4 regions of the Streptomyces sp. NPDC107522 genome follow, and region 3 is predicted to be linked to each of the others. Evidence: riboswitches for the same ligand, from Rfam matches in the RefSeq annotation. Region 3 holds a riboswitch; each other region holds the start of a gene.

Region 1 (7,459 bases), 150 kb from region 3:
ACGGCGAGCGCGGACACCTCCGCCAGCTCGGCCTCGGCCCGCTGCCGGGACCTGACCTGCCTCAGCACCTCCAGGGCCTCGGCGAAGCGGGTCTGTGAGGCGAGCCAGCGCGGGCTCTCCGGCATCACCAGCATGCCGAACCAGAGCACGACGGCCGGGACGGTGGCGATCACCAGCATCCAGCGCCATACGCCGCCGGACTCGCCGCCTACCTGGGCGATGATCGCGTTGGAGGTGAAAGCGAGCAACTGGCCGCTGACGATCATCAGTTCGTTACGGGTGACCAGCGCGCCGCGCCGCTCGGCGGGCGACACCTCCGCGAGGTAGACCGGCACCGTCACCGAGGCGCCGCCCACCGCGAGACCCAGCACGAACCGGGCGACGACCATGACGGCGGTCGTCGGCGCGAGCGTGCAGCCGAGCGCGCCGATGAAGAACAGCACCGCGAGCGCGAGGATCGTACGGCGCCGCCCGCGCGCGTCCGACAGCCGGCCGCCGGTCACCGCGCCCAGCGCGGCACCGAGCAGGAGCGAGCTGGTGACCATGCCCTCGGTGACCGGGGTGAGACCGAGGTCGTCGGTCATGTAGGGCAGGGCGCCGTTGATGACGCCGGTGTCGTAGCCGAAGAGCAGTCCGCCGAAGGTGGCGATGACCGTGATCAGCCGCAGCCTGCGGGACACCGCCGGGGGCGCGTCGTCCGTGACGGTGGTGGGGGCCTGTGTCGTGTCGTCCCTGACGTCCATGGGCCGCCTCCTTACCGGTGCTCGGTCGTCAGGGTGGGGCGTCGGGTGCCGGTCAGGCCGCAGCCGGCCAGGTGTTCGCGGGTGCTGACCGCGATGGGGAGCGGCACCTCGGGTGCGCAGGGGTACAGGTCCTGCTCGACGATGACGAACAACTCGGCGTCCAGCGTGGCGAGTTCGGCGATGACGTCGGCGGGCCGGGGCACGCCGGCCGGCGGGGAGACGCACACGCCGCGCTTGACGGCCTCGCCGAAGGAGAGGTCCTCGGCGGCGACCTGGGCGAGGATCTCGGGGTCCATCTGCTTGATGTGCACGTACCCGACGCGCTCGCCGAAGCGGCGGATCAGGTCGAGGTTGTCACCGCCGCCGTAGGCGACATGGCCGGTGTCCAGGCACAGGTTGGTGTAGCGGGAGTCGGACTCGTCGAGGAGCCGTTCGATCTCCGGCTGGGTCTGGATGTGGCTGTCGGCGTGCGGGTGGACGACCAGGCGTACGTCGTACTCGTCGAGGAGCAGCCTGCCGAGCCGGTCGGCGGCCTTGCCGAAGCCCGCCCACTGCTCGGCGGTCAGCTCGGGGGACTCGGTGAAGGCGCCGGTCTTCTCGTCCCGGTACATCGGCGGGATGAGCACGAGGTGGTGGGCGCCCGCGGCGGCGGTCAGCGTGGCCACCTGACGGACGTGGGCGAGCATGTCGTCCCAGGCCTCGGGGCGGTGCAGGGCGCCGAAGGCGGTGCCGCCGGAGACCTTGAGGCCGCGCACGGCGAGTTCCTCGGCGAGGACGGCGGGGTCGGTGGGGAGGTAGCCGTACGGGCCGAGCTCCAGCCACTCGTACCCCGCCCGGGCCAGCTCGTCGAGGAAGCGGGTGTACGGGACCTGCTGGTCGTCCTCGGGGAACCAGACGCCCCATGAGTCGGGGGCCGAGCCCAGGCACAGGTTGCCCACGGTGGTGCGGAGAGGGGTTGGCGCCGTTGCCATGGCATGTCCTTCGGGGAGGGGACGGGCGTCGGTGGACGTCTCTTCCGTCGCAAGTGCTGTCGCGCTCTACTAGCGCGCTCTAGTGCGAGTACGATGGCCCTGGTCCAAATGTCATGTCAATAGCTTGTTGCTGGGAGATTTCGCGACCTCGCTAAGGTGAGCGGCGTCGAAGGGTGGGTTCACAGGTGGATGCATCAGGCCGGCAGCGGCCCACGATGGCGGACGTCGCCGAGAAGGCGGGCGTATCCCGAGCGCTCGTCTCGATCGTCTTCCGGGACCTGCCGGGTGCGGGCCGGGAGACCCGTGAGCGGGTGCTGCGCGTCGCCGACGAGCTGGGCTACCGGCCGGACAACGCGGCCCGGCTGCTGGCCCGTGGTCGCAGCCGCACCCTCGGTGTGATGTTCACTGTCCACCAGACCTTCCAGGCCGACCTGGTGGAGGGTATCTACCCCGAGGCCGAACGGCTCGGCTACGAGGTCCTGCTGTCCGCCACCGGCCAGGGCCGCTCCGAGGGCAAGGCCGTCGAGGCGCTGCTCAGCCATCGCTGCGAGGCGGTGATCCTGCTCGGCCCGGATGCGGCGGCCGCGGACCTCGACGCCCTCGGGCGCCGCACGGTCGCCGTCTCGGTCGGCCGCCGGGTGCCCCAGGCCCGCGTCGACAGCGTGCACACCGCCGAGGGCAAGGGCATACGGCAGGCCATGGACCACCTCGTCGAACTGGGCCACCGCCGGATCGTGCACATCGACGGCGGCCGTGGTCCCGGCTCGGCCGAGCGGCGGCGTGCCTACCGGGCCGCGATGCGCCGCCACGGCCTGGAGGCCGAACTGCGGGTCATCCCCGGCGAGCACACCGAGCAGTCCGGCATCGAGACCGGCCGCCTGCTGCTGGCCGAGCGCGACAGCGGACGCCCCCTGCCCACGGCGGTTCTCGCGGGCAACGACCGTTGCGCGATGGGCCTGTTGATGGCCCTGACGCGAGCGGGCGTCGATGTCCCGCGCGACCTGTCCGTGGTCGGCTACGACGACAGCCATCTCTCCCACCTGATGCCGATCGGCCTGACGACCGTGCGCCAGGACGCGGTCCTCATGGCCGAGCACGCGGTCCGCTTCGCCGTGGACCGGCTGGAGGACCAGGACCTGGAGCCGCGCGAGGCGGTTCTCGATCCCAAGCTCGTCGTACGAGGCACGAGCGGGCCGGCCCCGTCGTAGGAGCCCGCCCGAGAGCCGTACGCATCGTGAGGGGGCCGACCCCGCAGGGCCGGCCCCGGAGTTGAGCGGCGGGGTCGGCCGCGCCCCGTCGCGGTCACGGCCGACCCCGCCTGTCCATGTGCGCGCTCAGCGCGTTCCCTTCGCGGCGAACTCGGCGACGGCGTCGACGTTGTCCTTGGTGATGAAGGCGGGGCCGGTGAGGACGGGGGCGGTGCCGCCGCCGCTGAAGTTGCCGTTGGTCTTGTACAGCCACAGGGAGTCGACCGCGAGGTAGCCCTGGAGGTAGGGCTGCTGGTCGACGGCGAATTCGACCTTGCCGTCCTGGACGGCGGTGACGAGTTCCTTGTTGAGGTCGAAGGTGGCGACCTTGGCCTTGCTGCTCGCGTCGGCGGTGGACTGGACGGCGGTGAGGGCGAAGGGGGCGCCGAGGGTGACGACCTGGTCGATGGTGGGGTCCTGCTGGAGTTTGGCGGTGATGGTGGACTTCACCGAGGGCATGTCGGTGCCGTTGACGTAGAGGTTGTCGGTGGTGCCCTTGAAGCCCTTCTTCAGGCCGGCGCAGCGGGCTTCGAGGGCGACGTGGCCTTGTTCCTGGATGACGCACAGGGCGTGCTTGGCGCCGGTGTTGTTGAGTTTTTCGCCGAAGGCCTGGCCGGCGATGTTCTCGTCCTGGCCGAAGTATTCGAGCATGCCGAGGTCTTTCCAGTCGTCGAGGCCGGCGTTGAAGCCGACGACGGGGATGCCTGCGGTCTTGGCCTTGGCGATGACGGCTTTCATGGCGGAGGGCTTGGCGGCGGTCAGGGCGATGCCGTCGACTTTCTGGTCGATGGCGTTCTGGACGAGGTTGGCCTGGTTTCCGGCGCTGGGGTCGGCGGAGTAGACGAGTTTGATGTTGTCCTTGGCGGCGGCGGCTTCGGCGCCCTTGCGGATCAGGTCCCAGAAGGTGTCGCCGGGGGCGGCGTGGGTGATCATGGCCACGGTCATGCGGGGGGTGGTGGCCTTGCCGGCCGCGGCGCCGGTGGTGTCCTCCTCGGACTTCTTGCCGCCGGAGCTGCTGGAGCAGCCGGTGGCGAACAGGGCGCCGGCCAGCACCGTGGCGGTCAGAGCGGCGGCTCGCTGGTGTCTGCGCATGTCCCATGCACCTCACTGTGCTGATCAGGGCGGGTTCTCAGGTGGGGGGAGGTTCACGGGTTACCGCCCGCTGGATACGACTGGAGCGCTCCACTAGCGCGCTCTAGTGGCAGGTACTATGCGGGCCTCGGCAGGTGATGTCAATGGGCTTGTCAGGACGTACCGACAAAGCCGAGGTGGCGGGGTGTCACCGATGGGTGGGCAGCGAAAGCCACCCCGCCTCGTGGAGGCAGGGTGGCGGCGGTGGCGTCTGTGGTGGGGGCGCCGGATCAGGCGGGGCGTATCACGCTGTGGATCGCCGCCTCACCGGCGTAGTGGATCGTCTCCTCGCGTATGGACGCGCCCGGGCCGGGGGCGTGGATCATCATGCCGTTCCCGGAGTAGATGCCGACGTGGCCGGCGTGGAAGAGGACCAGGTCGCCGGGCTCGACGTAGGGGAGGGCGATTCCGCGGCCGGCGGTGGCCTGCTCCTGCGGGGTGCGCGGGAGCGTGATTCCGGCGGCCTTCCAGGCGGCCTGGGTGAGGCCTGCGCCGTCGAACGCGTCCGGGCCCGTCGTGCCCCAGACGCAGGGTTTGCCGAGCTGGGCGCGGGCGAACTCGAGGGCTCGCACGGCTCGGGTTTCCTGGGGCGCGGTGGGCGTCGTGGGGGCGGTGGGTGCGGCGACGGCGCTCGTGCCCAGAGCCGGGCTCGTGTCCAGAGCCGGGGTTGTGCCTGGAGCCGGGCTCGTGCCGAGGGTCGGGCTCGTGTCAGGGGCCTGGGGGTAGAGGGTCTGGCCCGTGCCGAGGGTTTGGCTTGTGGTGGCGGCCGTGGGCGGGTCGGCAGACCAGACTGCGGTGCCTGCCCAGGCCGTTGTGTCGGCCGGGACCGGCGTAAGGTCGGCCGCGCCCAGCTCCTGCAGCGCCTGCCACTGTGTCTCGGCCGCGGGCTGGACCGGGGCCGGTGTGGTGCTCCAGGTGTCGGTGGGCTGGACCGGGGCCGGTGTGGAGCTCCACGTGTCATCGGGCTGGAGCGCGGTCGGCGTGGAACTCCAGGTGTCGGCGGCCGGGGCCTGGCTCGGCGTGGTTTCGATCGGTGTGAGCGCGGTGCCCTGTTGTGCGGTGTAGGCGGACAGCAACTGGCGGGCCCGGTCGAGCTTGAGTCGGCTCTGTTCCTTGGTCGTCCGCAATGAGGACCGCTGTTGCGGATCGGCCGTCGACTCGGCCGCAGGCGCGGTGGTCGGAGCGGGCAGGGCCAGGGCGGTCTGGGTGCCGTGTGTGCTCTGCGTGATCTGGTTGTTCTGTGTGTCCTGGATGGCCCAGGTTGCCGTCTGCGATGCGTCCGGAGCGGCCGGCAGGGCGGCGACGGGGCCGGCAGTCAGCTCGGCCAAGGGAGTCGTTCCGGCGGCCGGACCGGACGTCAGCTCCGCGACCGGGGCGGCGGGCAGCTCCAGTGAGGCACGGCCGGTTGCCTCACGCCCCCGGTCGGTCAGCCCCTCGACCGCACGCTCCGCCGGGCGAGCCGGCCGTGTCCCGGTGGGACGGTCCGGCACCCTGTCGCTCGGCAGCCTCGCCGGGACGGTCGGACCCAGCTTCGAGCGGGCCGCGTCGAACCACTGCCGGGCGACGCTGTCGAGGGCCGGGTCGCTGCGCCTGCTCTCGTCACGCCGGACAGCCGAGGCGGACCCGCGTCCGGCGTCCGTCGGCCGGTCGGCGCGCCCCCGCGGTCCCGTCGCCGCGGCGCGAGTGGCGTTGAAGGTCCCCGTGTCGGACTCGGCCTGGTTGTAGAGGGAGCTGACCCGTCGGCTCACCTCCTCGCGGCTCGGCGTCTCGTCCCCGACGGACGGGGCGGCGTTGGCCGTCTGGCCGAGCAGGGCCACAGAGGTGAGGGCCGCCGACGCGAGTGCGGAATTGCGCATGCCGGGGAGGCTCAAAGCCCCCGGACGCGCGGTGCGTTCCGGCGCCATGGGCGACGTACTCCTTCCGTACTCCGCCTACCGAGTTAGCTGACGGGTTCGGGTTCCGGAAGGTGTGCCCTACGGCCCTTGCCCCGAAGGGCAGTTGGCCGATTCACCCCAAGTTCGGTTGGGTCCCCGGCTCCAGTGGCCGCGTGGGCGCACCGGACTCGGCGGAGGCCGCACGTCCCGGCGGGTTCGCCGGAGGTCGTCGTGCGGCCTGAGGCGTAACCTAACCAACTTGTGTGTCTCGCGTGAAGATTGACGTGTGAAATGTCCGATACGTTTTTGTGACCTTCGACGCTCGGGGCAGGTCGAGGGCCGAATTCACTTCGCGGCGCGCTGGCTCCGCCACGCCGAGTAATGATCGAGGATCGTCTCCTCGATCGGGCGGTAGGTGATGCCCAGTTCGCTCACGCTCCGGCTGTTGTTCACTTCGAAGCGGATGCCGAGGTGCTTGCGGATGTAGTCCTGGGTCAGCCCGAAGGCCGGGCCGAGGAGGCGTACGGGCCAGTGCGGGAGCGCGGTGCGCGGGAGGCGGAGGTCGCGTGGGTGCCGGGTCCGCAGGATGCGGGCCATCTCGTGGAAGGACGTCATGGTCCGGGCGGCGAGGATGTATCGGCCCTTCGCGTCCGGGTTCTCCGCCGCCGCGATGTGCGCGTCGGCCACCTCGCGCACGTCCACCGTGGTGAAGCTGAAGTCCGGTGCGCCGTAGAAGAAGTAGCCCTTGAAGAGCTCCTCCAGCAGGAACAGGCTCCCGGACTCCGAGGCGGGTGTGAGGGAGGGGCCCAGGATCAGGCCGGGGTTGACCGACACCATCCGCCAGCGGTCCTGGGCGGCCTCCGCGTCCCATGCCGCGCGCTCCGCGACGGTCTTGGCGTAGTGGTAGGGGTTGTTCTCCACCGTGCTGGTGGTGTTGAAGTACCGTTCCGAGAGGACCGCGTCGTCCATGTCCAGGACGTCCGCGTAGTCGCCGAAGATCGCGCCCACGGTGGAGGTGAGGACGAGCCGGTCGACCGTGGGCGTCCGTTCGACGGCCGCCAGCACGTTGCGCGTGCCCAGCAGGGCCGGGTCGACCATGTCCCGGCGGCCGTCCTTGATCTTCTCCGGCATGCGGAACGGCGACGCCACATGGAACACCACCCGGCAGCCGCTCATCGCCTCGTCGAAGGCGCCCTCGGTGAGCAAGTCGGCCTCGAACAGCGACAGTCGGCCCGGATGCGCGTCCTGCATCTCCCGCAGCGGCCGTACCTTCGCCGTGTCGGCCGTGCTGCGCACGGTGGCGTGGACCTCGTAGCCGCGCTCCAGGAGCCGGTTGACCAGATGGCTGCCGACGAACCCGCTGCCACCGGTGACCAACACGGCCGCCGACCCGTCTGCGCCCACCCTCACCCCTTCTCCCGCACGGAAGCCGGTCGATCACGGTAGCGGCGATCCCTGTGCACGGCCATGCGTTCGAGGGCACGGGGGACAGC
Region 2 (7,459 bases), on a different contig from region 3:
GAGTCGAGGAAGCCGCCCAGGTCGCCGCCGGCTTCGGCGCCGGAGGGCACGCCCTCGCCGCCGGTGTCGAAGACGGCCACGGAGTTCCAACCCTCGCCGATGACGTCGGGACCGCCCTCGGGCGCCTTGCCGTGCTCGTCGTCGGACTTCAGGCCGCCGAGTTCCTTGTCGAGCTCCTTGCGGAGTTCGTCCTCGGACTTCGCGGAGCCGTGTTCCGCGGCCGCCCCGTCGAGCTCGCTCTCCTCGGTGACCTTCGCACCCTTGGGCGGGGTGAAGTCGAAGGTGGAGGCGGCCGGCTTGGCGAAACTGACCTGGGTGAATCCCGCGTCGACCACGGCCGCGCCGCCGCTCGACGGGGTCAACGTGAACTTCAGCGGCATACCGGTCTTGGCGTCCACGGCCACGGTGATGGCACCGACCGTGGTCCCGGACTGCTTCGGCTTGATGAGCAGCCGGTACGCGTCCCGGCCCGCGACCTGGGCGGTGCCGTCGACGGTGACGGACGTGGTGTCGTCGACCGCCTTGAGCGCCTCCTCGGCGAAGTCCTTGGGCGTGGCGGGAACGTCTTCCTTCTCCTGCCCGCCCTTCGCCTCCTCGGCGGTGCCGTGGAAGACCTCGTTCGACCTGCTGTCGTAGCCCCAGACGTCCTTGCCGTTGTGAATGAGGCTGTACTCGGCGGCGTTCTCCAGCAGGGAGAGCTTCTGCCGGTCCGGGCCGTCGGCGGCGACGCGCAGGGTGTGCGTGCCGGACGCGAGCTCGGTGAGCTTGGCCGTGGGATCGGCGGACGATCCGTCACCCGACCCCGACCCCATGGCGCCGGAGGCGAGGCTCGACTCCAGCCCACCCAGGTCGGGCAGGCCCAGATCGGTGGTGATCTTGAAGGTGCCGGACATCTGCTGCACGTCCGACTGGGCGATCTTCTCGATGAGTTGCTGCGCGGTGATCTCCGGCAGGTCCGGGTCGCCGGAGTCGGCGATCGCCGGGACGAGCCCGATGGTCGCCGCCGCGACTCCCACGACCGCGACCGGGACGACGTACCGCGCGGCCTTGCGCCGCCCCGCCCGCAGGTCGTCGCGCAGGTCGTCGCCCTCCGCGGCGGTCGTACTGTCGTCGGATGCGTACGGTGCCATGTGTGCCTTACCTCCGTCGTCGGCGGCGGCTGTCCGTCTCTTGTGCTCGCCCGCGAGTCTTACGACCCCGCACTCGTCCACCCCTGAGCCGCCATTCTCACCCGAATCGGTGAGGAGTGGTGATTTCCGTGGTTTCCATCTGACCAAATAAGTCAGGGAGATTCGTCAACCTCCGGAGCCAACTCCGCGTACACCTGCGGTATGACACATGGAGGCGGCGCCTCCCCCGACCCGTAGGGGTCGGTGCGGGGAGACGCCGCCGGATGTCGCCGGACGCCGCCGAACGGCTCCGCGGGCTAGCCGTTGATGAACACGTAGTCGGCCTGGTACGGCACGCCGACGATGTCGCCGGGTGTGCACGAGCCGGCCGGGGCGACGCCGCCGACGGTGTTGAGGCGCAGGATCTCCGCGGTGTCGGCGAGCAGGCCGTGATGCTTGCCGGACTGAGTGGCCTTCAGGTCGAGCTCGGGGATGTTCCCCTCCCCGTTCGGGGTCCTGGAGATGACCGACCCGGTCACCGCACTACCGTCCCGCGCGATCCACTGCGGCGTACCGGAGTTGGGTGCGACGAAGGAGTGCGCGATACGGCCGCCGAGTACGGCGCTGACGTCCCGCTGGGCGAAGGCGTATCCACCGCCCTCGGCCGGCTTGCACTCGTAGATCTGCTTGCCCTTGATGACGGACGCCTGGAAGTTGTCGAGCGCGTCGCGGAAGTCGAACTCGGCGACGGTGACCTTGTGGAGCTGCCCCCGTACGGCACCGCCCGGGAACTCGGCGGTGTGGAGGTTGGCGTAGAACGAATTCGGGTCGGTCTTCAGGGCGTCGAGGAGGGCAGGGTCCTTCACGTTCACGGTGCCCGTGAGGCTGTGGCCCTTGGTCTTGCCGAGGAGGCCGCCGAAGTCGACCTTGATGCCGCCGTTGGTGCCCTTGGCGCCCTGGTGGAGGTGGAGGGCGGTCGGCTTGCCAGTGCCGCGCCAGGTGACGGCGACGGACACCTTGTCGCCCTTGACCTTCACGAACTGCAGGGCGGCCCCGTCCTTGTCGCCCACGGCGGGCCCACCCGGGACGGGCACCTCGTTCGCCCCGCGAAGGCCGGCGGCGAGGAGGGTGCCCCCGGTGCCGCCATTGACGGCGCCACTGGCGGTCCCACCACCGGCGGTCCCACTCCGACTCACGATCCCCTGCGTGTCGCCTCCGGCGTGGCCCGCGTGGTCAGCGCGGCCGCCTCCGGCGGCGAAGGCGGGAATCACCGCGGCGGCAACGCCACCGGCGGCGGCCACCGCGACAGCGGTGACGATCAGGCTCTTACGGCGCTTCGAGAACGTCGTGTTCATGCCCATGATGCAGTTTTCTCCCCGTAGTGCAGCTGACGCCCCCTGCGTCAGCTTCTGGGCATGAATACGGAGGTGATCTCAGTTTGGACTCAGTCCAGCTTTGTGATGCGCGTCACATGCACGTGGGGGCACCTCTCGACGCCGGTCACTGCATTCCAGCCCGTCCGGCGTCTGAGGAAAAGTCCGCAACCGCCGCATTCAGCCCGTCCGGCGTTTGAGGACAAGGCCCCTTCAGGGCCGGAGCGGGGGTCTGGGGGCGGCAGCCCCCAGGAACGGGGTCGAAGGGGCAGAGCCCCTGGAGGATGGGACGGGTAGGGGCGGCGGGGGCGAAACCCCTCACCCAGCCCGATGCACCACGGCGTCGCACAACTCCATCAACGCAGCCTTGGCATCAATGTCCGCCAACGGCGCCAACGCAGCCCGCGCATCCTCCGCATACCGCACCGTGTCCCGCCGAGCCTGCTCCAGCGCCGGATGCACCCGCAACGCCGCCAACGCCTCCGCATGCCGCGCGTCATCGCTCAGGTCGGAGTCCAGCAGCTCGCACAGCGCGACGTCCTCCGCCAGCCCCAGCCGCTCGGCCCGCTCCCGCAACCGCAGCACCGGCAGCGTCGGAATCCCCTCCCGGAGATCCGTCCCCGGCGTCTTCCCGGACTCATGGGAGTCACTCGCGATGTCCAGCACGTCATCCGCCAGCTGGAAGGCGACCCCCAGCCGCTCCCCGTACTGGGTCAGCACATCGACCACCGTCTCGTCGGCGCCCGACATCATCGCCCCGAACCGGCACGACACCGCCACCAGCGACCCGGTCTTCCCGCTCAGCACATCCAGGTAGTGCTCCACAGGATCCCGCCCGTCCTGCGGCCCCGCCGTCTCCAGGATCTGCCCGGTGACCAGCCGCTCGAACGCCTCGGCCTGCACCCGCACCGCCTCGGGCCCGAGGTCGGCGAGGATGTGCGAGGCCCGCGCGAACAGGAAATCCCCGGTCAGAACGGCGACCGAGTTCCCCCAGCGGGTGTTCGCGCTCTCGACGCCCCGCCGAACCGCCGCCTCGTCCATCACGTCGTCGTGGTACAGCGTCGCCAGATGGGTCAGCTCGACCACCACCGCCGACGGCACGACCCCCGGCGCGTACGGGTCCCCGAACTGGGCGGTGAGCATCACCAGCAAGGGCCGGAACCGCTTTCCACCCGCTCGCACCAGATGCTGGGCGGCCTCGGTGATGAAGGGGACCTCACTCTTGGTGGCTTCGAGCAATCCCTCCTCGACAGCCGCCAATCCGGCCTGGACATCGGCTTCCAGAGCCTGGTCCCGCACGCTCAGCCCGAACGGCCCGACGACGGTCACGAGGGGTCTCCTGTCTGCTGGTGTCTACTGGCGGTTACACGGTTTGTCGATAGGTCGCTGCCATCACTCAAGTCAGCGTATCCGGTCACGTTTCGATCACCGATGCCGCCCACCCGTCCACCACGGGCGGTATCGGATCACGACCGGTATGTTTTTGATCACCTGATAAGGCCGGACATCCATCGACTTATAGGGATGTACCCGCCTGTGCCCCGATCCCTCGTCGTCATCCAGCCAGACAGGGGCCCTCCACCCCGCGACGCCCACACCTCCCCCGACCGGCCCAGAGGCGCGCTCGCCCCGCATCCTCATGCCACACCCCACGGACGCGACCTCCTCGAGCGACATGGGCAAGCCATCCCCGGAGCCATCGCCTCCACCCCGCCCTCAGGGCACCCCCTCACCCCCTCCGGGCGGCATCCAGGCACACCGACGCCACCCCTCTCAGGCCACAGCCCTCACGCCCGAGCCGCTCAAGGCGATCGCCACGGTCGACACGACCGGCACAGCCGGCGCCACGGACGATCACCAAGACAACGACGCGCACTCCACGGGAGGTTCCGCCTTCGCGGTCGATATGCACAACCGAGGCCCTTCAGCCCCGAAGTGGGCGAGCACGCCGGGGCGTTGGAGCACCCGAAGGCACCCCCGCGCGGTCTTCACCCTGAAACCGGCGGGAGCTCCCCGGAACTTCCGGGCGAGGCGATCCACGATGAGGACGAAGAGGCCCTTTTCCATCGGACACGGGATAAACGGACTTCACGGACAGCCAGTTAAAGGCGAGTTGGACCCATTGCCCGATTTGCCGCTCTTGTGGATGCCAGTGAGTTGAGTCACGCGGCCGCGCTCAAGCACCCAGACCGGCACGCCCCATACCTCCTTGCCTCAAGCGCAAGTTGAGGCTTGGCAACCGCAAAGGATCAAGCACCCCATACACACCAGACCATGGTCAACCGGCACGACAGGCGACCATGGCACTTGTTCCGGGCATGTGCTCTCGCATACGTTCCCGCTCAGTCGGGCGGACGCCGAATCCTGCCGCCGCCCGAGTCATCCATCGACGCACTCACACACGCACGGCAGGAGCGGGGGACCCAGGTAAGTCGCCGAACCGGCCGCCTTGATGGCGTACCGGAGCGGCTCGGGGTGAAGTCGCGCTGCCGCAGGGCGGCGCGGCCGGGCATCTCCCGCCCGAACCCGACAGCTCACCTCGCAGGCGTCGGAGAGGAACAGCGCCATGGCCCGAGGCAAGCACCGCCGCCCCCGCACCAACCCGCTCACCCGACACGTCGTCGCCGCCGGAACCGGCACCGCCGCTCTCGCCCTCCCGCTCCTCAGCGCGACCACCGCGAGCGCCGCGGAGCCCGCCGCCCAGGCCCCCACGCCGACGAAGGTCGGGTCGGTCACGTACACCACGAAGAAGGGCGACTCGCTCTACGGGATCGCGGACCGGTACGACGCGCAGGGCGGCTGGCGGCAGCTCTACAAGGACAACCGCAAGGCCATCGGCGACAACCCCCGGCTGATCCACCCGGGCGTCGACCTGAAGGTCCGGGCGACGAAGAAGGCGAGCACGACGGCCGGCAAGGCGTCCGCGCCCGCCAAGAAGTCCTCCGTGGCCCGCGCCACCCAGTCTTCCGTCAAGACGTTCCCGAACAACCTCGACGGCTGGATCCGCAACGCGCTGGACATCATGGAGCAGAACGGAATTCCCGGGTCGTACGACGGCATTTACCGCAACGTCATGCGTGAGTCGTCCGGCAACCCCACGGCCATCAACAACTGGGACTCCAACGCCGCCGCGGGCACCCCGTCGAAGGGCCTCCTGCAGGTCATCGACCCGACCTTCGCCACGTACCACGTGCCGGGGACGGTGTACGACCCCTTCGACCCCGTCGCGAACATCGTGGCCGCGTGCAACTACGCGGCCGCGCGCTACGGCTCGATCGACAACGTGAACGGCCCCTACTAGGCCAGGAACAGGTCAACAGCCCCACTAGGCAGCGAACCAGCCCTACTGGGCAAAGGTTCCCTACCGGGCGAAATCGGCCATACTGCCCGTGAAGAGTCTTTCGAGGACGACGGCGATGCCGTCGTCCTCGTTCGACAGGGTGATCTCGTCGGCGACCGCCTGGAGTTCGGGGTGGGCGTTGGCCATGGCGACGCCACGCGCGGCCCAGTCGAACATGGGGATGTCGTTGGGCATGTCACCGAAGGCGATGGTCTCGTGCGGACCGAGGCCGAGATGCTCGGCGGCAAGCGCGAGACCGGTCGCCTTGGTGATGCCGCATGGCTGGAGTTCGACGGTCCCGGGCCCCGACATGGTGACGGTGGCCAGGGAGCCGACCACCGAGCGCGCCGTCGCCGCCAACTCGTCGTCCGACAGGCTGGGATGACGCAGCAACACCTTGCTGATCGGCTCGCACCACAGATCGTCGCGGCGCTGGACACGTACGGCGGGCAGGGTGGGGTGGGGCATCAGGTACCCGGGTTCGATGAGCGTGAGCCCGTCGACGCCGTCCTGGTCGACGGCCGCGTACACCTGCCCCACCTCGGCCTCGATCTTGCCGAGCGCGGTCTCCGCCAACTCCCGGTCCAGAGTGACGGACCACAGCAGACGGTCCGCGCCGGCGTCGTACAACTGCGCGCCCTGTCCGCACACCGCGAGCCCCCCGCTGCCCAGTTCGTCGAGGAGCGGCCGCACTCTGGGCGCCGGGCGCCCCGTCACGACGAGGTGCTGCGCACCGGCCGCCGCCACCAGCGCGAGCGCGTCGATGGACCGGTCCGAGAGCGTGTCGTCGCCTCGGAGCAGGGTCCCGTCCAGGTCAGTGGCGATGAGTGAATATGCGATAGGTGCGGCCATGATCAGAGAATACGGACAGGACGCCCCATCGACTCGACTCGAACCGGACGGCTGCTGTGTTCACATGTGTTGACACCTGTTCCGGTTGTGGGCCTGGTTCCGGTTCTGCTCCCGGCCCTGTCCGCCGTTGTGCTTTCCCGCGACAACTTCCTTCCGCTTGTGGCGATTTCACCCCCATGTGGTGCCCGCGGGCTCTTTGATGGTGGTGTTGATGCGGTTGAACATGTTGATGACGGCGATGGTGAGGATCAGCGCCGACAGCTCCTTCTCGTCGAAGTGATCGGCCACTTCGTCCCACAGCGCGTCCGGCACCGACTCGTGCGAACGGTCCGCGAGCCTCGTCATCGCCTCGGTCAGCTGCAGCGCGGCCCGCTCGGCATCGGTGAACCAGGGCGCCTCGCGCCAGGCGGAGACGGCGTCGATCCGCTCCTCGCTCACCCCTGCCTTGCGCAGGTTGCCCGCGTGGCCGTGCACACAGGCGCCGCACCCGTTGATCTGGCTGGCGCGCAGCCCGACGATCTCGGCCAGCTCCTGATCCAGGCCGCCCTCGCCGATCGCCTGGAGGAGGGTGCCGACCCCCTTCCCCGCGCCCGAGAGGATGTACGCCGGGTTGGTCATCCGTGCCTGCATGGTTCGTGCCTGCATGGTTTCGTGCCTCCTGTGTCAGTGCTTCCGTCTTCACTGCACTGACGGAGCGGAGGAAGCAGTTGTGACCGGCACGCCGAAGATCTTTTTCGGAGGCCGTAACGTGTGGCCCGACCACATGGCACATGGAGCGGATGAGA
Region 3 (7,459 bases):
GTCGGCGCCCTCCACCTCGAACCCGGCGTCCGCGATCATCTCCAGGTCGGCCTTGCCGGCCTGGCCCTCGCTGGTGAGGTAGTCGCCGAGGAAGATCGAGTTGGCCAGGTGCAGGGCGAGGGGCTGCATCGTGCGCAGATGCACCTCGCGGCCGCCCGCGATGCGCACCTCGACGTCCGGGCACACGAACCGGACCATCGCCAGGATCCGCAGGCAGCGCTGCGGGGTGAGGTTCCACTCCTTGGCGAGCGGGGTGCCCTCGAACGGGATCAGGAAGTTGACCGGCACCGAGTCCGGGTCCAGCTCGCGCAGCGAGTAGACGACGTCGACCAGGTCCTCGTCGCTCTCGCCCATGCCCGCGATGAGGCCGGAGCAGGCGGACAGGCCGGCCGAGTGCGCCTTCTGCACGGTGTCGACCCGGTCGGCGTACGTGTGCGTGGTCGTGATGTCCCCGTACGTGGACTCCGAGGTGTTGAGGTTGTGGTTGTACGCGTCCGCGCCCGCCTCGCGCAGCCGCTCCGCCTGGCCGTCGGAGAGAAGGCCGAGGCAGGCGCAGACCTCGACGCCCTCGTTCTGGTCCTTGATCGTCTTGATGGTCTCGGAGACCCGGTCCACGTCACGGTCCGTCGGGCCGCGCCCGGACGCCACCAGACACACCCGCTTGGCGCCACCCGCCAATCCGGCGGCCGCGGCCTGGGAGGCCTCGTCCGGCTTGAGCCAGGTGTACTTCAGGATGCCGGCGGTGGAGCCGAGCCGCTGGGAACAGTAGGAACAGTCCTCCGGGCACAGGCCCGACTTGAGGTTGACGAGGTAGTTGAGTTTCACCCGTCGGCCGAACCAGTGACGGCGCACCTTTCCGGCCGCGGCCACCACATCGAGCAGGTCGTCGTCGGAAGTGGCGAGGACGGCCAGCGCCTCCTCGCGGGTCGGCAGCTCGCGCCGAAGCCCCTTGTCCACCAGCGTGTTCAGCAGGTCCATGGGAGCAGATCCTGTCCTACGGACCCACCTCGGGCCAAGGAGAGTTCGTACAACAGAGGCGTTTCGACGTGTGGGTATTGCCACATCCTGGGCTGCGGGTCTTGCGACTAGTGTCTGTTCACTGCCTACAAAAGCATCGGAGGACCCATGGCGTTCGGCTGGATCGACGAGCAGGCCGAGCGGCGCCGCCGCATCGGACTCGTGCGGACCCTGCGCCCCCGCCCCGCCGATTCACCGCTCCTCGACCTCGCCGGAAACGACTACCTGGGCCTGGCCCAGCACCCCGAGGTCGTCGAGGGCGCCGCCGCGGCCGCCCGCACCTGGGGCGGCGGCGCGACCGGCTCCCGCCTGGTCACCGGCACCACCGAGCTGCATGCCGAGCTGGAGCGCGAGCTGGCCGACTTCTGCGGCTTCGAGGCCGCGCTGGTCTTCTCCTCCGGGTATGCGGCGAACCTGGCCGCTGTCACCGCGCTGACCCCGCGCGGCTCCCTGATCGTCGCCGACGCCGGCAACCACGCCTCGCTCATCGACGGCTGCCGGCTGGCCCGCGCCACCACCGAGGTGGTGGAGCACGCCGACCCGGACGCGGTGCGCAAGGCGCTGCAGACGCATGACGGGCCCGCCGTCGTCGTCTCCGACACGGTGTTCTCCGTCGACGGCGACCAGGCCCCGCTCGCCGGGCTCGCCGACGCCTGCCGGGAGTACGGCGCCGGACTGGTCCTCGACGACGCCCACGGGCTCGGCGTGCTCGGCACCGGCGGGCGTGGTGCCCCTTACGGGGCGGGCCTCGCGGGCGCCGACGACGTCGTCGTCACCGTCACCCTGTCCAAGTCGCTCGGCAGCCAGGGCGGGGCCGTGCTCGGCCCGGCCCGGGTGATCGACCATCTGGTGAACACGGCACGGACGTTCATCTTCGACACGGGCCTCGCGCCCGCCGCGGTGGGGGCGGCCCTGGCCGCCCTCCGGCTGTTGCGTCGCGAGCCGGAGCGGGCGGGACGGGCGCGCGCGGTGGCGGGCGAGTTGTACACCCGCCTGACGGCCGCGGGCCTGACGGCGGTCCGTCCGGACGCCGCGGTCGTCTCGGTGCGCGCGCCCTCCCGGCAGGAGGCTGTCCAATGGGCGGCCGACTGCCGTACGGCAGGCCTGGCCGTGGGCTGCTTCCGTCCTCCCTCCGTTCCCGACGGCATCTCCCGGCTGAGGCTGACTGCCCGCGCGGACCTCTCCGAGGCGCAGATCGAGCGCGCTGTACAGGTGATCGGCGAAACACGACCATGAGTCGGCGTGACACGGCCGGGAACCGCCCTTGACGAAAATCGGTCAGGAACTGATCAGGACTGGAACGCGGCGGTGAAGCCCGCCCAGCTCTCGGGGGAGAAGAGCAGCGCGGGCCCGGCCGGATCCTTGGAGTCGCGCACGGCGAGCAGCCCGATCCAGGGACCGGAGTGCGCCCGTGCCGTCTCGACGCAGTTGTTGGCGCCGGTGCTGTAGCTGCTGCGCAGCCATCGGACACCGAGCAGATCGGTACTTGAGTTCACGTTCCGAGGCAGTGCGGTCATGGTGCCTCCTTCTTACGCGCCGCCACCCAGCGCGGCGATGTAATCCATCGATTCCTCGGGCGAAAGGGCGTGGATCCGAAGGGCGTTGAAGGCCTCCGTGTAGGCCTGGAGGTCTTCTTTCCGTTCGAGATAGAGGCTACTCGTCAAGTGGTCGAGAACAACCACATCCAGATCAGAAGTGCTCGAAAATGAGAAGATAACGAAAGGCCCGGTGATGCCGATATGCTCCCCGGCCGCGAACGGCAGTACCTGCAAGCGGACATGCGGCAACCGCGCCGCCTCCAACAGCCGCCCCAGCTGCCGCGTCATCACTTCGGGCCCGCCGATCTCCCGGCGCAGCACCGCCTCGTCGAGCACCGCGCTCAGCCGCAACGGCGGATCGGCGTGCAGCACGTCCTGCCTGGCCAGACGGACCGCGACCAGCGCGTCGAGCCGTTCGTCGGCGGCGTCGTCGAGTCCGCTCACCGCGGCCCGTGTCACCGCCCGGGCGTACTCCGGTGTCTGCAGCAGCCCGGGCACCACGGAGGTCTCCAGCGTGCGCATCGCGCTCGCCTGGGACTCCAGGCTGATGAAGTCCCGGTAGGTCGGCGGCAGCACGCCCCGGTACGCGTGCCACCAGTGGTGCCGACCACCACCGTCGTCCGACTCTGCCAACACCAGGAGCAACTCGCGCAGTTGGGAGTCCCGTACACCGTAGGCGTCGAGCAGTAACCGCACATCGGCCGGTTTCACCCCGCTGGCGCCGGTCTCGATCCGGCTCACCTTGGACTGGTGCCAGCCCACCAACCGGGCCGCCTCACCACTGGTGAGCCCGGCTCCGGTGCGCAACGCACGCAGTTCCGCGCCCAGTTTCCGGCGGCGTACCGCGGGTCCGTGCTGCATGGGCAACTCCTTACTCCAACCGAGCCGCCCAAATACGGTCTGCCGTCGCAGAGTTCACCGCTTCGAGCGACAGATATATGCATATCTTGGTGGATCGGCACCCTGACGGCCCTGGTAATGGCAGTCTGGCGACGAAGCACCAGTCCGGGACCGTACTCGAACCATCCGCTCCGTGTCGGACTGCGGTCCCGTTGGGAAAGGGACGACATCGCCATGGCAGATCACTTGGAAGCATCCGTCACTCTGCCGAGCGATCCCGCCTCGGTCTCCGCGGCCCGGGCGTATGTGGTCACCACCCTCGCCGAGTGGGGACTGCCACCGGAGACGGAGACGGCCGACACCATCCGGTTGATCGTCTCCGAACTCACCACCAACGCCGTACAGCACACCCTCGGTCAGTCACCCACCTTCACGGTCGACCTCGAGCTCGACCGTGACGAACACCTGCGCATCGGCGTCACCGACAGCCATCCGCGGTTCCCCAAGCGGCTGCCGGCCGCGGTCCAGCAGGACAACGGGCGTGGCATGGTCATCATCCGCTGGCTGACCGCGGAGTGCGGCGGCAAGCTGAGGGTGCGGCCGACGCGGGAGGGCGGCAAGACCGTCTCCATCGAGCTGCCGTGGATCGTACCGGCGGAGGCGACAGCGCTCCGCGCGGAGGGGCCGTGATGGGCGAGTGCCGCGATGGGTTGTCTGTCGTCTGCGGCTCCGTTGCGGCTGGTCGCGCAGTTCCCCGCGCCCCTTGGGGTCAGGACAGCTGAGCTCGGCTGAAAGTGCCGCGCAGTAGCGCGCGGAAGGCGTCCGCTGCGGGGGACGTCTCGGCCGTGCGGTAGGCGACCGAGACCGTACGGCGTAGCTCCCCGCCCTCCAGTGCGCGCACCCCCACCGGAGTGACCGATGTGCGCGCCACCATCTCCGGTACGAGCGCCACTCCGAGGCCCGCGCTGGCCAGCGCGCACACCAGGAGGTATCCGGGTGTCGGGACCAGCACCGACGGTGTGGCACCGGCCCGGGCCAGGAGCGCCTCGACGCCCCGTCGGGCCGGAGCGTCCGGCGCCATGCTGATCAGGGGCTGGCCGGCGAGCTCGGCCAGCGGCAGGCGTGCGGTTCCGCTGGTGAGGGCGTGGCCCGGGGCGGACACCAGGACCAGCTCCTCGACGAGGATCGGCTCGATGCCTACGGAGGACGGGAGCGGGATCGGGTCACCCGGCTGATAGGCGTGCGTCAGGGCCAGGTCGACCTCGCCGGCTGCCACGGCGGTGACGCCGGCCGAGGGTTCGTAGTCGGCGACGGTCAGCTCCACGTCCGGATGGGCCCGGCGGAAGGCGCTGAGGGCCGGCGGCAGCAGATGGATGCCGGCCGTCTGGAAGGTGCCAAGGCGGAGCGTGCCGCCCGACAGCCCGGTCAGCCGGGCCAGTTCGTGCCGGGCCCGCTCGAGCTCGTCCAGCACCCGCCGCGCCCGGGTCACCAGCAGCTCCCCCGCACCCGTCAGCCGCGCCCCGCGGTGGTGCCGTACCAGAAGGGCGGTGCCCGCCTCGCGTTCCAGCTTGGCCAGCTGCTGGGAGAGCGCCGGCGTGGTGTAGCCGAGCCGCTCGGCCGCTCGGGTGATCGAACCCGCCTCCGCGACCGCCACCAGCGCGGCGAGCCGGGTCGGGTCGTACATGCGAGTCTCCCAGGAGCCTAAACCAATGCTTTAGGAGTCTCCAGAATATTCGAAATACCTGTTGAAGGCTTCCGGACGGCACTCTGGCCGCATGGATGCTCAGCTCATCGCCTTCACCGGGGTCTCCGCCGGCCTGGTCGCCATGCCCGGGGCGGACTTCACCGTCGTCGTACGCAACGCCCTCGTCTCCCGCCGGGCGGGCATCGCCTGCGCGCTCGGGATCGGGGCCGGGCTGCTGGTTCATGTGACGCTGGCGGTGGTGGGAGTCGCCGCGGTGCTGGCCGCCGTACCGGCGCTGTTCCGGGCGCTCCAGGTGGTGGGCGGTGTCTATGTGCTGTACCTGGGCGTTCAGACGCTGCGGCAGCGGCACACCGAGGTGGCCGACACGGGCGCGGGCGAGGATTCCACCGCGCGGCCGCTGCGGCAGGGCTTCGTCACCAACGCCCTCAACCCGAAGGCGTCCCTCACCTTCCTCAGCGTGCTGCCGCAGTTCGTGCCCGCGGGCGCTCCGGCGCTGCCCCGCACGCTGCTGCTGGCCCTGATCGTGCTCGCGATCGCGCTGGTGTGGTTCCAGGTCGTCGCACTGCTGGTGGACCGGCTCGGCAGGTGGCTGCGCAGGCCACGCGCCGCCCGGGCGGTCACGCTCGGCACGGGGGCCGCGCTGACGGCCTTCGGCCTGGCGCTCCTCGCGGGGCCGCTGTCGGCCCTGTGAGGCCCCGGGGGCGGTGACGGCACATCAGACTGCCGTCACCGCCTCCGGGAAGGTCACTTGACCCGGCCGTACCAGACGCTCCTGGTCCAGATCTTCTGCAGCTTCACGACGTCCCCGCTCTTCGGGGAGTGCCAGATCTTTCCCTTCCCGGCGTAGATGCCGACGTGGTAGACGTTCGACCCCGAGTGGAAGAACACCAGGTCCCCGGCCTTGCGGTTACTGGCGGAGATGTGACGCGTCTTGTTGTACTGCTGAGCCGCCGTACGGGGCAGCTTCTTGCCCGCCTTCTTGTACGAGTACAGCGTGAGCCCTGAGCAGTCGAACCTGTACGGCCCGGTGGCGCCCCACTTGTACGGGGAGCCCTTCTTGGAGGCCGCCACTTGAAGTGCCTTGGACGCCGGCGTCGCGGCTTCGGCCTCGGCGGTGAGGCCGGGGGCGACGACGGTGCCGCCCACTGCGGCGAGGGTGAGAGCGGAGGCCGTACCGGCCCGGGCCATCAGCGACGGGACACGATTGAGCGCAGTCATGCGCAACCCTTCGTCAGCCGCCTGTGAAGGATGACCTGTCGGATTCGGGCTGGCGAAGTTGCCCGGCCGCGTTGCCGCGGCTTCACCCCAAGGGTTGCTCGGATCGAACGAACGTCCGCTCCGGCGACCCGTCTTGCTCGGGTCCTCCACTCCTGCCGATCCACTCCTGAAGACCGGTCATCCGGGCGGCGGCAGGACTCGGCGTCCGCCCGGACCGCCCCGCCGCTGTGGCGGGGGCTTGTCATCAGACAGGGATCTTGACGCACGAGTGAGCGAAATACCCAACGGAATCGGGGATTTGTGTTGTTACTCACCACTCACCCGTTCGGGTGGGTAGCCACGTTTTCGTAGGGGTGTCCAGATGCCCGAGGAGCCCCGGACCAGGGACGGAACGCTCGATTCCGCCTTGACGTCATGACTGTTGCGCAACCCTGACAGGCATACAAAAGGAGAAGTGACTACGCCGAAAGGGGGTACGTCATTTGGTCCGTTTCAGCCCCGCTCCGGACGCCTCGTCAATGGGCCGAGGCGTCCGGTGTCGCTCTGAACACGCCGTCAACTGTCGGAGCGCGGCGGCACCGTGACGCGAGCCGTGCGGCGCTCTCCGTCCAGCACGCGCAACGCACGCGCCAGCGTGGGCGCGTGCAGCTCCGTCTCACCGCGCTGGTGCATCAGCGCCAGCGCGTCCCGGAGCTCGGCCGCCCTGGCGACCAGCGCCTGGGCGGCGCGCAGTCCGCGGTAGGTGTCGCCGTGCTGCGCCGGGTTGATCCGGCCCAGTAGGTCGACCACGTCGAGGTAACGGTCGATCAGCTCGCCCTCCGCACGGGTCAGTGCGGGCAGGGGTGGCAACTCGGGTGGGAGCACCGGCCGATCACCGCCCAGTGGGCGGGGCGAGGGTGGTCTTGCGGCTGGGGATGATCCGGTCCACCAGGCCGTACTCCACGGCGGCCTGCGCGTCCAGGATCTTGTCCCGCTCGATGTCGGCGCCGACCTGCTCGCGGCTGCGCCCGGTGTGCCGGACGAGCAGCTCCTCGAGGCGGGCCCGAATGCGCGTCAGTTCGTCGGCCTGGATGGCGAGATCGCTCGCCTGTCCCTCGATCGGCTCGGGCAGCCCCGGCTGGTGGATCACCATGCGCGCCCC
Region 4 (7,459 bases), on a different contig from region 3:
ACCAGGGGCCCGACCTGGAGCTGCTGCGCGCCGACTCGGCCACCTGGACCCTGCCCGACCGCGAGGACTGGCGGCTGTCGCAGTTGCACGGACGCTGGGCCGCGGAGTCCCGGCTGACGCAGTCGTCCCTCACCTACGGTGAGAAGGTCCTCGGCAGCCGTCGCGGCCACACCGGGCATCCGCTTCTGCCCTGGGTCGCGCTCGACACCGACGCCACCGAGGAGAGCGGCGAGGTGTACGGCTGCGCCCTCGGCTGGTCGGGCTCCTGGCGGATCGCGGTGGCCCAGCTGCCGGACGCACGCGTGCAGATCACCGGCGGGGTCGGCTACGACGACTCGGGGCTGCTGCGGCTGGCGGCGGGGGAGTCGTTCGTGACGCCGGTCTTCGCCGGGCTGTGGAGCGACGGTGGCTTCGGGGGCGCGAGCCGGGCCTGGCACGCCTATCAGCGCGCCCACGTGATCCCTGACGCCGATCAGGACCGGCCCGTGCTGTTCAACTCGTGGGAGGCGACCGAGTTCGACATCTCGGAGGAACAGCAGGGCACCCTTGCGCGGCGGGCCGCGGCCATCGGTGTGGAGCTGTTCGTCGTCGACGACGGCTGGTTCGGGGTGCGCACCAGCGACCGCGCCGGACTCGGCGACTGGACGCCCAACCCCGACCGCTTCCCGAACGGCCTCAAGCCGCTCGCCGACTACGTGCACGCCCTCGGCATGCAGTTCGGCATCTGGGTCGAGCCGGAAATGGTCAATCCGGACAGCGAGCTGTACCGCGGCCACCCGGAATGGGTGCAGTACCAGACCGGACGAAAGCGGACGGAGTTCCGCAATCAACTCGTACTGAACCTCGCACGCGAAGATGTCCAGGAGTACCTCTGGAACCAGCTCGACGGGCTCCTCTCCAGCGCCCCCATCGACTACGTGAAGTGGGACTTCAACCGCTGCTTCACCGACGCGGGCTGGCCCGGCGAGGTGTACCCGCAGCGGCTCTGGGTCGACCACGTGCACGCCTTCTACGCCCTGCTGGACCGGCTGCGCGCCGCTCACCCGGGTGTCGCCTTCGAGTCCTGCTCGGGTGGCGGCGGCCGGATCGACCTGGGTGTGCTCAGTCGTACGGACCAGGTGTGGACGTCCGACAACACCGACCCGCTCGACCGGCTCGCCATCCAGCACGGGTTCAGCCAGATCCATCCGGCGCGGGTCATGGCCGCGTGGGTCACCGACAGCCCGAACAACCAGCTCAACGGCAGGGTCAGCTCGCTGCGGTTCCGGTTCGTGAGTGCCATGGCGGGCGTGCTCGGCGTCGGCGGCGACCTCGCGCAGTGGACCGAGGCGGAGCTCGCCGAGGCGCGGGAATGGGTGGAGCTCTACAAGGAGATCCGGCCCCTCGTGCAGCGCGGAGACCTCTACCGGCTGCGGCCTCCGCGGGGCGGGCTGAGCGCGGTGCAGTACGTGCTCGGCGACGAGACCGTCGTCCTCGCCTGGCTCCAGGCGCAGAGCTACGGCGAGGCCGTACCGGCGCTGCGGCTGCGGGGGCTCGACCCGACAGCGTCGTATGAATGCCGCGAAACGGGCGAAGTTCACCGAGGTGCCGTATTGCTGCATCACGGACTGCGCACCGGATTGCGTGGCGACCTCGATGCGGCAGTTATCCGACTGCGTCGCATCTAGTGGTTCTGTCCGAATTGGCGCCTTCATTCCAACTCGCCCTGACCTGGGGAAAGCTGGAGCCGGGTCACGTGAGGAGCGTCATATTCGTGACCGAGCGTCGCCCGTCATGTTCACGTAATTCACGTGATTTTCAAGGGGTTTTGTGTCGGGCGACGCACCCATAATTCACTCAGGGTGACCGGGAATTCCCACAAGGGATCAACAGGAACGCATTCGGACGGAACCTCTCACTTGTTCCCGTGCGTCTTCCTCGCTTACGTTCGCCACCAATCCGGACGGACGCCGAATCCTGCCGCCGACCGGAGCCCGCACCGACTCACCCGACCATGGCAGGAGCGGGGGACCCACAGGTAGAACCGCCTGTTCCGGTCTCCGGAACAGGCTAGGGGTAAAGCCGCGTTCGCCGCGGCCGGGCATCTCCAGTCCGCACCCGACAGCTCACCTCGCAGGCGCCGGAGAGGAATTCGCCATGCCCGCGAAGGGTAAGCACCGCCGCCCGAAGTCCCCCCGCTTCACCCGCTCCATCGCCGTCGCCGGAACCGGCGGCGCCGCTCTCGCCCTCCCGCTCTTCGGGGCCACCGGCGCCCACGCCGCTCCTTCGCAGGCCGCTTCGGAAAAGGCCGTTCAGTCCCTTCCGGTCGCAGAGAAGAAGGTGGCCGAAAAGAAGGATGCCGCGCAGAAGACGGCTGTGCGGACCTATGCGGTGAAGGTCGGCGACTATCTCTCGAAGATCGCCGACGAGCAGAACGTCAGCGGTGGCTGGAAGAAGCTCTACGCCGACAACCGCGAGGCCGTCGGCGAGAACCCGTCGCTGATCCACCCCGGTCTGAAGCTCACGATCGGCGGCAAGAAGGCCGCGACGAGCGCCCCCAAGTCGTCGCCGTCGTCCCCCTCTTCGTCCTCCTCGTCCTCGAAGTCGTCCTCGAAGCCGTCGTCGGACTCGTCCGCCGCGAAGTCCTCCGCCCCGAAGACGGCCAAGGCCGCCGAGAGCGCCGACACCGCCGGCGCCGCCAGTGGCTTCAGCGCCCCCGTCTCCGCGGCCTCCGTCGCCACCGCGTACAAGGTGGCGGGCAGCATGTGGTCGAGCGGCTACCACACCGGCGTCGACTTCGCCGCCGCGACCGGCACCCCGCTGAAGGCGGTCGGCGCGGGCACCGTCGTCTCCGCCGGCTGGGGTGGCGCGTACGGCAACCAGGTCGTCATCCGGCTCGCCGACGGCTACTACGCCCAGTACGGCCACCTCTCCTCGCTCTCCGTCTCGCCCGGCCAGACCGTGACCGCGGGGCAGCAGATAGGCCTCTCCGGCGCGACCGGCAATGTGACCGGCCCGCACCTGCACTTCGAGATCCGCACCACGCCGGACTACGGCTCGGACGTGGACCCGGTCGCCTACCTCCGCTCCAAGGGTGTCGCCATCGGCTGACCCCCGCCGAAGCCTCACCTGACACGCCACCGAAGGCCGGACCCCGATCCCCGGGTCCGGCCTTCGGTGTGTCCGGGTGTCGACAAAGAGGGGGTGATCGGGGGGGAGTGATCTCCGCTCGGCCGCTGCAAGCGCTTTCTGGCGCCTCAACGTCCCTATGAAGGAGTCCCGTTCGTGACGACCACGCGCAGAGCGTTCGGAATCCTGGCCGCCGGTGCCGCTCTGGGGGCACTGGCTCCCGCGGGCGCGGCGAGTGCCGCGCCCCACCGCAGGCTCGTCGCCCACGACGACTTCCGCCACGGCCTCGCCCAGTGGCTGACCGAGTTGCAGGACGGTGGCACGGTCACCGCGTCACGCGGTGTGCTGGAGATCGACGTGCCGAGCGGTGCGACGGTGTGGTTCAGGAAACGCCTCGAAGGGCCGTACGTCCTCGAGTACACGGCCACCGCCGTGTCGGAAGGCGGGGCCAACGACCGCGTGTCCGACCTCAACAACTTCTGGAACGCCACCGACGTCCGTTCCCCGGACGACCTGTTCGCCACGCGCCGGGACGGTGCGCTCGCCGAGTACGACTACCTCAAGACCTATTACGCCGGTTACGGCGCCAACTACAACACCACGACGCGACTGCGCCGGTACGTCGGCGAGGCCGGAGTCCGCCCGCTGATCCACGACTACACCGAGCCGCTGCTGGTGCCCAACCAGCCCAACCGGGTCCGTGTCGTCTCCGACGGGGCGACCGTGCAGTGGTGGAACAACGGACGGCTCGTCTTCGACTACGTCGACCAAGAGCCTTACCGCAGTGGGCACTTCGCGTTCCGGACCGTTTGGAGTCACTTCCGGATCAGCTGCTTCCGGGTGTGGCGGTTGAGCCCACAACGCCCCTGATCAGAGGAGTATTCCAGGTTTGGCCAACACTTTAGGAGTGGCTTATCTCACCGCGCGTCAACCCTTCCTTACGGTCGCGTAGGTCACATTCGAAGGTGAATCATGCCTGTGTGGCAGGCGATTCGAAGAGTGACAGCAGATCAGAGATCGGGTCGTACGTCGCGGTGGGGGACAGCTTCACCGAGGGCGTCGGCGACCCCGGCCCCGACGGGGCGTTCGTCGGCTGGGCCGACCGGTTCGCGGTACTGCTCGCGGACCGGCGACCCGAGGGCGACTTCAAGTACACCAACCTCGCCGTGCGCGGCAAACTGCTCGACCAGATCGTGGAGGACCAGGTCCCGCAGGCCCTGGAACTGGCCCCGGACCTGGTCTCGTTCTGCGCGGGCGGCAACGACATCATCCGGCCCGGCACCGACCCCGACGAGGTGGCCGAGCGCTTCGAGCGGGCTGTCGTCCGGCTCACCTCCGCCGTCGGCACCGTCATGGTGACTACCGGCTTCGACACCCGTGGCGTGCCCGTGCTGAAGCATCTGCGCGGCAAGATCGCCACGTACAACGGCCATGTGCGGGCCATCGCCGACCGGTACGGCTGCCCCGTCCTGGACCTGTGGTCCCTGAAGACCGTCCAGGACCGCCGGGCCTGGGACGACGACCGGCTCCACCTGTCTCCCGAGGGGCACACGCGCGTGGCGCTCCGCGCGGGTCAGGTCCTCGGCCTGGAGGTTCCGGCCGACCCGGACCAGCCGTGGCCGCCGCTCCCGCCCCGCGGCACCCTCGAGATACGCCGGGACGACGTCCACTGGGCGCGCGAGTACCTGGTGCCGTGGATCGGACGGCGTCTGCGGGGCGAGTCGTCGGGCGACCATGTGACGGCCAAGGGGACGCTGTCGCCGGACGACATCAAGATGCGGATCGAATCGGTGGCTTGAGACGGTGCCTCGGCGGTGTGGGCCGTGCCCTGTTGGAGGGGGTGCGGCCCACGCGGCTGTCGTGGCCGTGGTGAACCGGACGGGGTTGTTGTGGCCGTGGTGAACCGGACGCGGCTGTCGTGGCTGTGGTGAAACCGGGTGCCCTGCGATCGGCGACCTCACCGCGCCGACGCGGTCAACGCCTCCCGCTCCAGCCCCAGTTCCCGGGCGAGCGCCTCGTCCACCCACTCCTGGGCACGCGCGCGTGACACCGCGCCCGGGTACGACGTCAGCTGTACGGCGAGCCCGTCGAGCAGAGCCGTGAGCCGTAGGGCCGTGCCGGCGGGGTCGGGGCAGCGGAACTCGTCCGCGGCCACGCCCTCCACGATGACCTCGGCGATGGCGGCCTTCCACTGCCGGTCCAGTTCCCTTGTGACCTCCTGCAGCGCGGGCTCGCGCAGCGCCGCCGCCCAGCCCTCGATCCACAGCCGCCAGCCCTTGGCCTGCCCGGTCGGCGCGTACCAGCGCACCGCCGCCCGCAGCCTGCGCAGCGCCGTCGTACGGCGACCGAGGAGCCTGCGCAGCCGGGCCAGGTCGCCCTCGGCCGCATGGGTGAACGCGGCCGCGACCAGCTTCTCCTTCGTGGCGAAGTGATAGAGCACCAGCGCGTTGCTCACCCCGAGTGCCGAGGCCACGTCGGCGATCCTGACCGCCGCCACGCCCCGCGCCTCTATCTGCTCCACGGCGGCCCGCAGCAACTCCTCACGCCGCTCCGCCACGCTCAACCGCACTCTACCCACTCCGTCACCCTAGGCCCTGTCGGCCAATTCCCGCCTGCCCGGCGGCGCCTGGCACGCACGCTCGCCGCGGTCGAAACGCCCACGTGACCTCTCCCCGCCCCCGCGCGAACCGGCTTCGCCGAGCTCTCGCGGGGACCCCCATCGCCGCCGGCCGGGCCCGCCCTCCGGGCGGACGACGGGAGTTTGCCGACGGGCCCCAGCCTCGCCAAGGGCCATTCCCGAGCCCTCCCCGGGCCGTTCCCGTGCTGTGGTCGGGCGCAGGCCCTGTCCGCCCGTAACCGAGGTCGAGTAGTGGCTGTGCGCCGCGCGTGGTGACGGCGTCACCGGTGCCAGCCGAACCGTTCGGCGATCACTGGCAGCCGGTCCGCCGCGATGGCGTGCGCGGCGGACCGGGGTGATGTTCCGTCGGCCTCGGCGCGGGCGAGGGTGAGGTCGGTCAGGGCGCGCATCGAGCGTCTCGTGTGGGCGAAGGCCTCGTCCGCGTCCGCGCCGATGTCGCCGAACAGCGTCCACCACCACCAGGCGTTCGTGGCCGAGTTGACCACGACGTCCGGCAGTACCGTGACGCCCCGCTCGGCGAGCAGCTCCTCCGCCTCGGGCCGTACGGGCATGTTGGCCGCCTCGGCGATCCAACGGGCCGTGATCACCCCCTGGTTGGCCGCGTCGATCGCGTACGACACGGCTGCCGGGACCAGCACCTCCGCCTCGGCCGACAGCCAGGCGTCGCCCGGCAGTTCGCGGTCGCCGGGGCGCAGCGCGGCGCGGTCGACGGTGCCGTACGCGTCCCGCGCCGCGAGCAGTGCCTCGATGTCGAGGCCCGCCGGATTGGCGATCGTGCCCTTGATGTCGGCGACGGCCACGACGGTGAGCCCCGCGCGCGTGAGGAAGCGCGCCGTGGCGCCGCCCATGGTCCCGAGGCCCTGCACGGCGACGCGGGTCCTCCAGTACGGCACCTCCGCCCGGTCCAGGGCCGTGAGCACCGACTCGGCGACCCCGCAGCCGCCGACCAGCTCGTCCAGCCCGATGCCGTCCACCTCGACCGCGAACGCGTCCGCGAGCCGCCGCCGGGCGCCGGCCTCGTCGTCGAGCAGCGGATACACCGCCTGGACGGACGAGACGAGCCCTGCCTCGGCCGCCGCCCGGTCGACCACGTCCTGGGAGAGGCCGAGGTCCTCGCCCGTGGTCCAGAAACTCTCGATGTACGGCCGCATGCTCCGCAGGTAGCGGACCAGGATCCCGTACGCCTCCGGATCCCGGGGATCGCAGTCGATGCCGCCCTTTGCACCGCCCAAGGGGACGTAGCGCGCCTCGGGGTCGTAGTGCAGGGCTTCCTTCATGGTCATGCCGCGGGCGAGCCCGGCGACCTCGTCCAGCGTGCAGCCCGGCCGCATCCGCAGCCCACCGCTGGACACGCCGCGCACCAGCCGGTCCACGACCAGGAAGCCCTGGCGGCCGGTGACGTGGTCGGTCCAGGTGAGCGACAGGAACGGGGTGGGGGTGGTCATGGGGTCTCCGGTGGGGAGGAGTGCTGCGCGCCGTGCGCGGGTTACTGAACGACGGGTCAGTATCGAAGTCGAGGCGGGGACATGTCAACGGTCCGGATGGCAGCCCAGGGGAACTAACCAGGGGCACGCGGGGTTGTCGGAGGGGCCGACCATAATGGAAGGCCTCACCGACTCCACCTGGAGGTACCGTGGCCGGTTTCCGTTTCCCGAGCTCCGGGCTGCGTGCCCTGCGGCCCGAGGCCTTCGGCGTGGACCCGAGCGGTGAGCG

Evidence for each region. Region 3 has a riboswitch for cyclic di-AMP ahead of ACZ7L6_RS05485 (C40 family peptidase). Riboswitches for the same ligand answer to the same signal wherever they lie in the genome.
Region 1: linked by a shared signal. The riboswitch ahead of ACZ7L6_RS06180 (C40 family peptidase) and the one ahead of ACZ7L6_RS05485 (C40 family peptidase) in region 3 are both predicted to bind cyclic di-AMP.
Region 2: linked by a shared signal. The riboswitch ahead of ACZ7L6_RS23960 (LysM peptidoglycan-binding domain-containing protein) and the one ahead of ACZ7L6_RS05485 (C40 family peptidase) in region 3 are both predicted to bind cyclic di-AMP.
Region 4: linked by a shared signal. The riboswitch ahead of ACZ7L6_RS02665 (M23 family metallopeptidase) and the one ahead of ACZ7L6_RS05485 (C40 family peptidase) in region 3 are both predicted to bind cyclic di-AMP.

The regions. Positions count from the first base shown of each region.
Region 1 covers NZ_JBVKAU010000002.1:213,707-221,165, forward strand. The annotation lists gene ACZ7L6_RS06160 (sugar porter family MFS transporter) at 1-743, opposite strand, end outside; gene ACZ7L6_RS06165 (TIM barrel protein) at 755-1,714, opposite strand; gene ACZ7L6_RS06170 (LacI family DNA-binding transcriptional regulator) at 1,930-2,922, shown strand; gene ACZ7L6_RS06175 (sugar ABC transporter substrate-binding protein) at 3,049-4,053, opposite strand; gene ACZ7L6_RS06180 (C40 family peptidase) at 4,323-5,948, opposite strand; cyclic di-AMP (ydaO/yuaA leader) riboswitch at 6,005-6,170, opposite strand; gene ACZ7L6_RS06185 (NAD-dependent epimerase/dehydratase family protein) at 6,312-7,370, opposite strand.
Region 2 covers NZ_JBVKAU010000007.1:157,949-165,407, reverse strand. The annotation lists gene ACZ7L6_RS23975 (LolA family protein) at 1-1,130, opposite strand, end outside; gene ACZ7L6_RS23970 (CHRD domain-containing protein) at 1,427-2,464, opposite strand; gene ACZ7L6_RS23965 (polyprenyl synthetase family protein) at 2,801-3,811, opposite strand; cyclic di-AMP (ydaO/yuaA leader) riboswitch at 4,860-5,043, shown strand; gene ACZ7L6_RS23960 (LysM peptidoglycan-binding domain-containing protein) at 5,049-5,783, shown strand; gene ACZ7L6_RS23955 (HAD family hydrolase) at 5,844-6,674, opposite strand; gene ACZ7L6_RS23950 (carboxymuconolactone decarboxylase family protein) at 6,843-7,304, opposite strand.
Region 3 covers NZ_JBVKAU010000002.1:62,355-69,813, forward strand. The annotation lists gene bioB (biotin synthase BioB) at 1-978, opposite strand, end outside; gene ACZ7L6_RS05455 (8-amino-7-oxononanoate synthase) at 1,126-2,253, shown strand; gene ACZ7L6_RS05460 (DUF397 domain-containing protein) at 2,307-2,534, opposite strand; gene ACZ7L6_RS05465 (helix-turn-helix domain-containing protein) at 2,547-3,416, opposite strand; gene ACZ7L6_RS05470 (ATP-binding protein) at 3,630-4,085, shown strand; gene ACZ7L6_RS05475 (LysR family transcriptional regulator) at 4,165-5,079, opposite strand; gene ACZ7L6_RS05480 (LysE family translocator) at 5,171-5,791, shown strand; gene ACZ7L6_RS05485 (C40 family peptidase) at 5,845-6,318, opposite strand; cyclic di-AMP (ydaO/yuaA leader) riboswitch at 6,322-6,454, opposite strand; gene ACZ7L6_RS05490 (hypothetical protein) at 6,874-7,182, opposite strand; gene ACZ7L6_RS05495 (ATP-dependent Clp protease proteolytic subunit) at 7,190-7,459, opposite strand, start outside.
Region 4 covers NZ_JBVKAU010000001.1:615,184-622,642, forward strand. The annotation lists gene ACZ7L6_RS02660 (alpha-galactosidase) at 1-1,667, shown strand, start outside; cyclic di-AMP (ydaO/yuaA leader) riboswitch at 1,975-2,132, shown strand; gene ACZ7L6_RS02665 (M23 family metallopeptidase) at 2,137-3,090, shown strand; gene ACZ7L6_RS02670 (DUF6250 domain-containing protein) at 3,265-3,978, shown strand; gene ACZ7L6_RS02675 (SGNH/GDSL hydrolase family protein) at 4,089-4,907, shown strand; gene ACZ7L6_RS02680 (TetR/AcrR family transcriptional regulator) at 5,066-5,686, opposite strand; gene ACZ7L6_RS02685 (Glu/Leu/Phe/Val dehydrogenase dimerization domain-containing protein) at 6,007-7,191, opposite strand; gene ACZ7L6_RS02690 (MBL fold metallo-hydrolase) at 7,380-7,459, shown strand, end outside.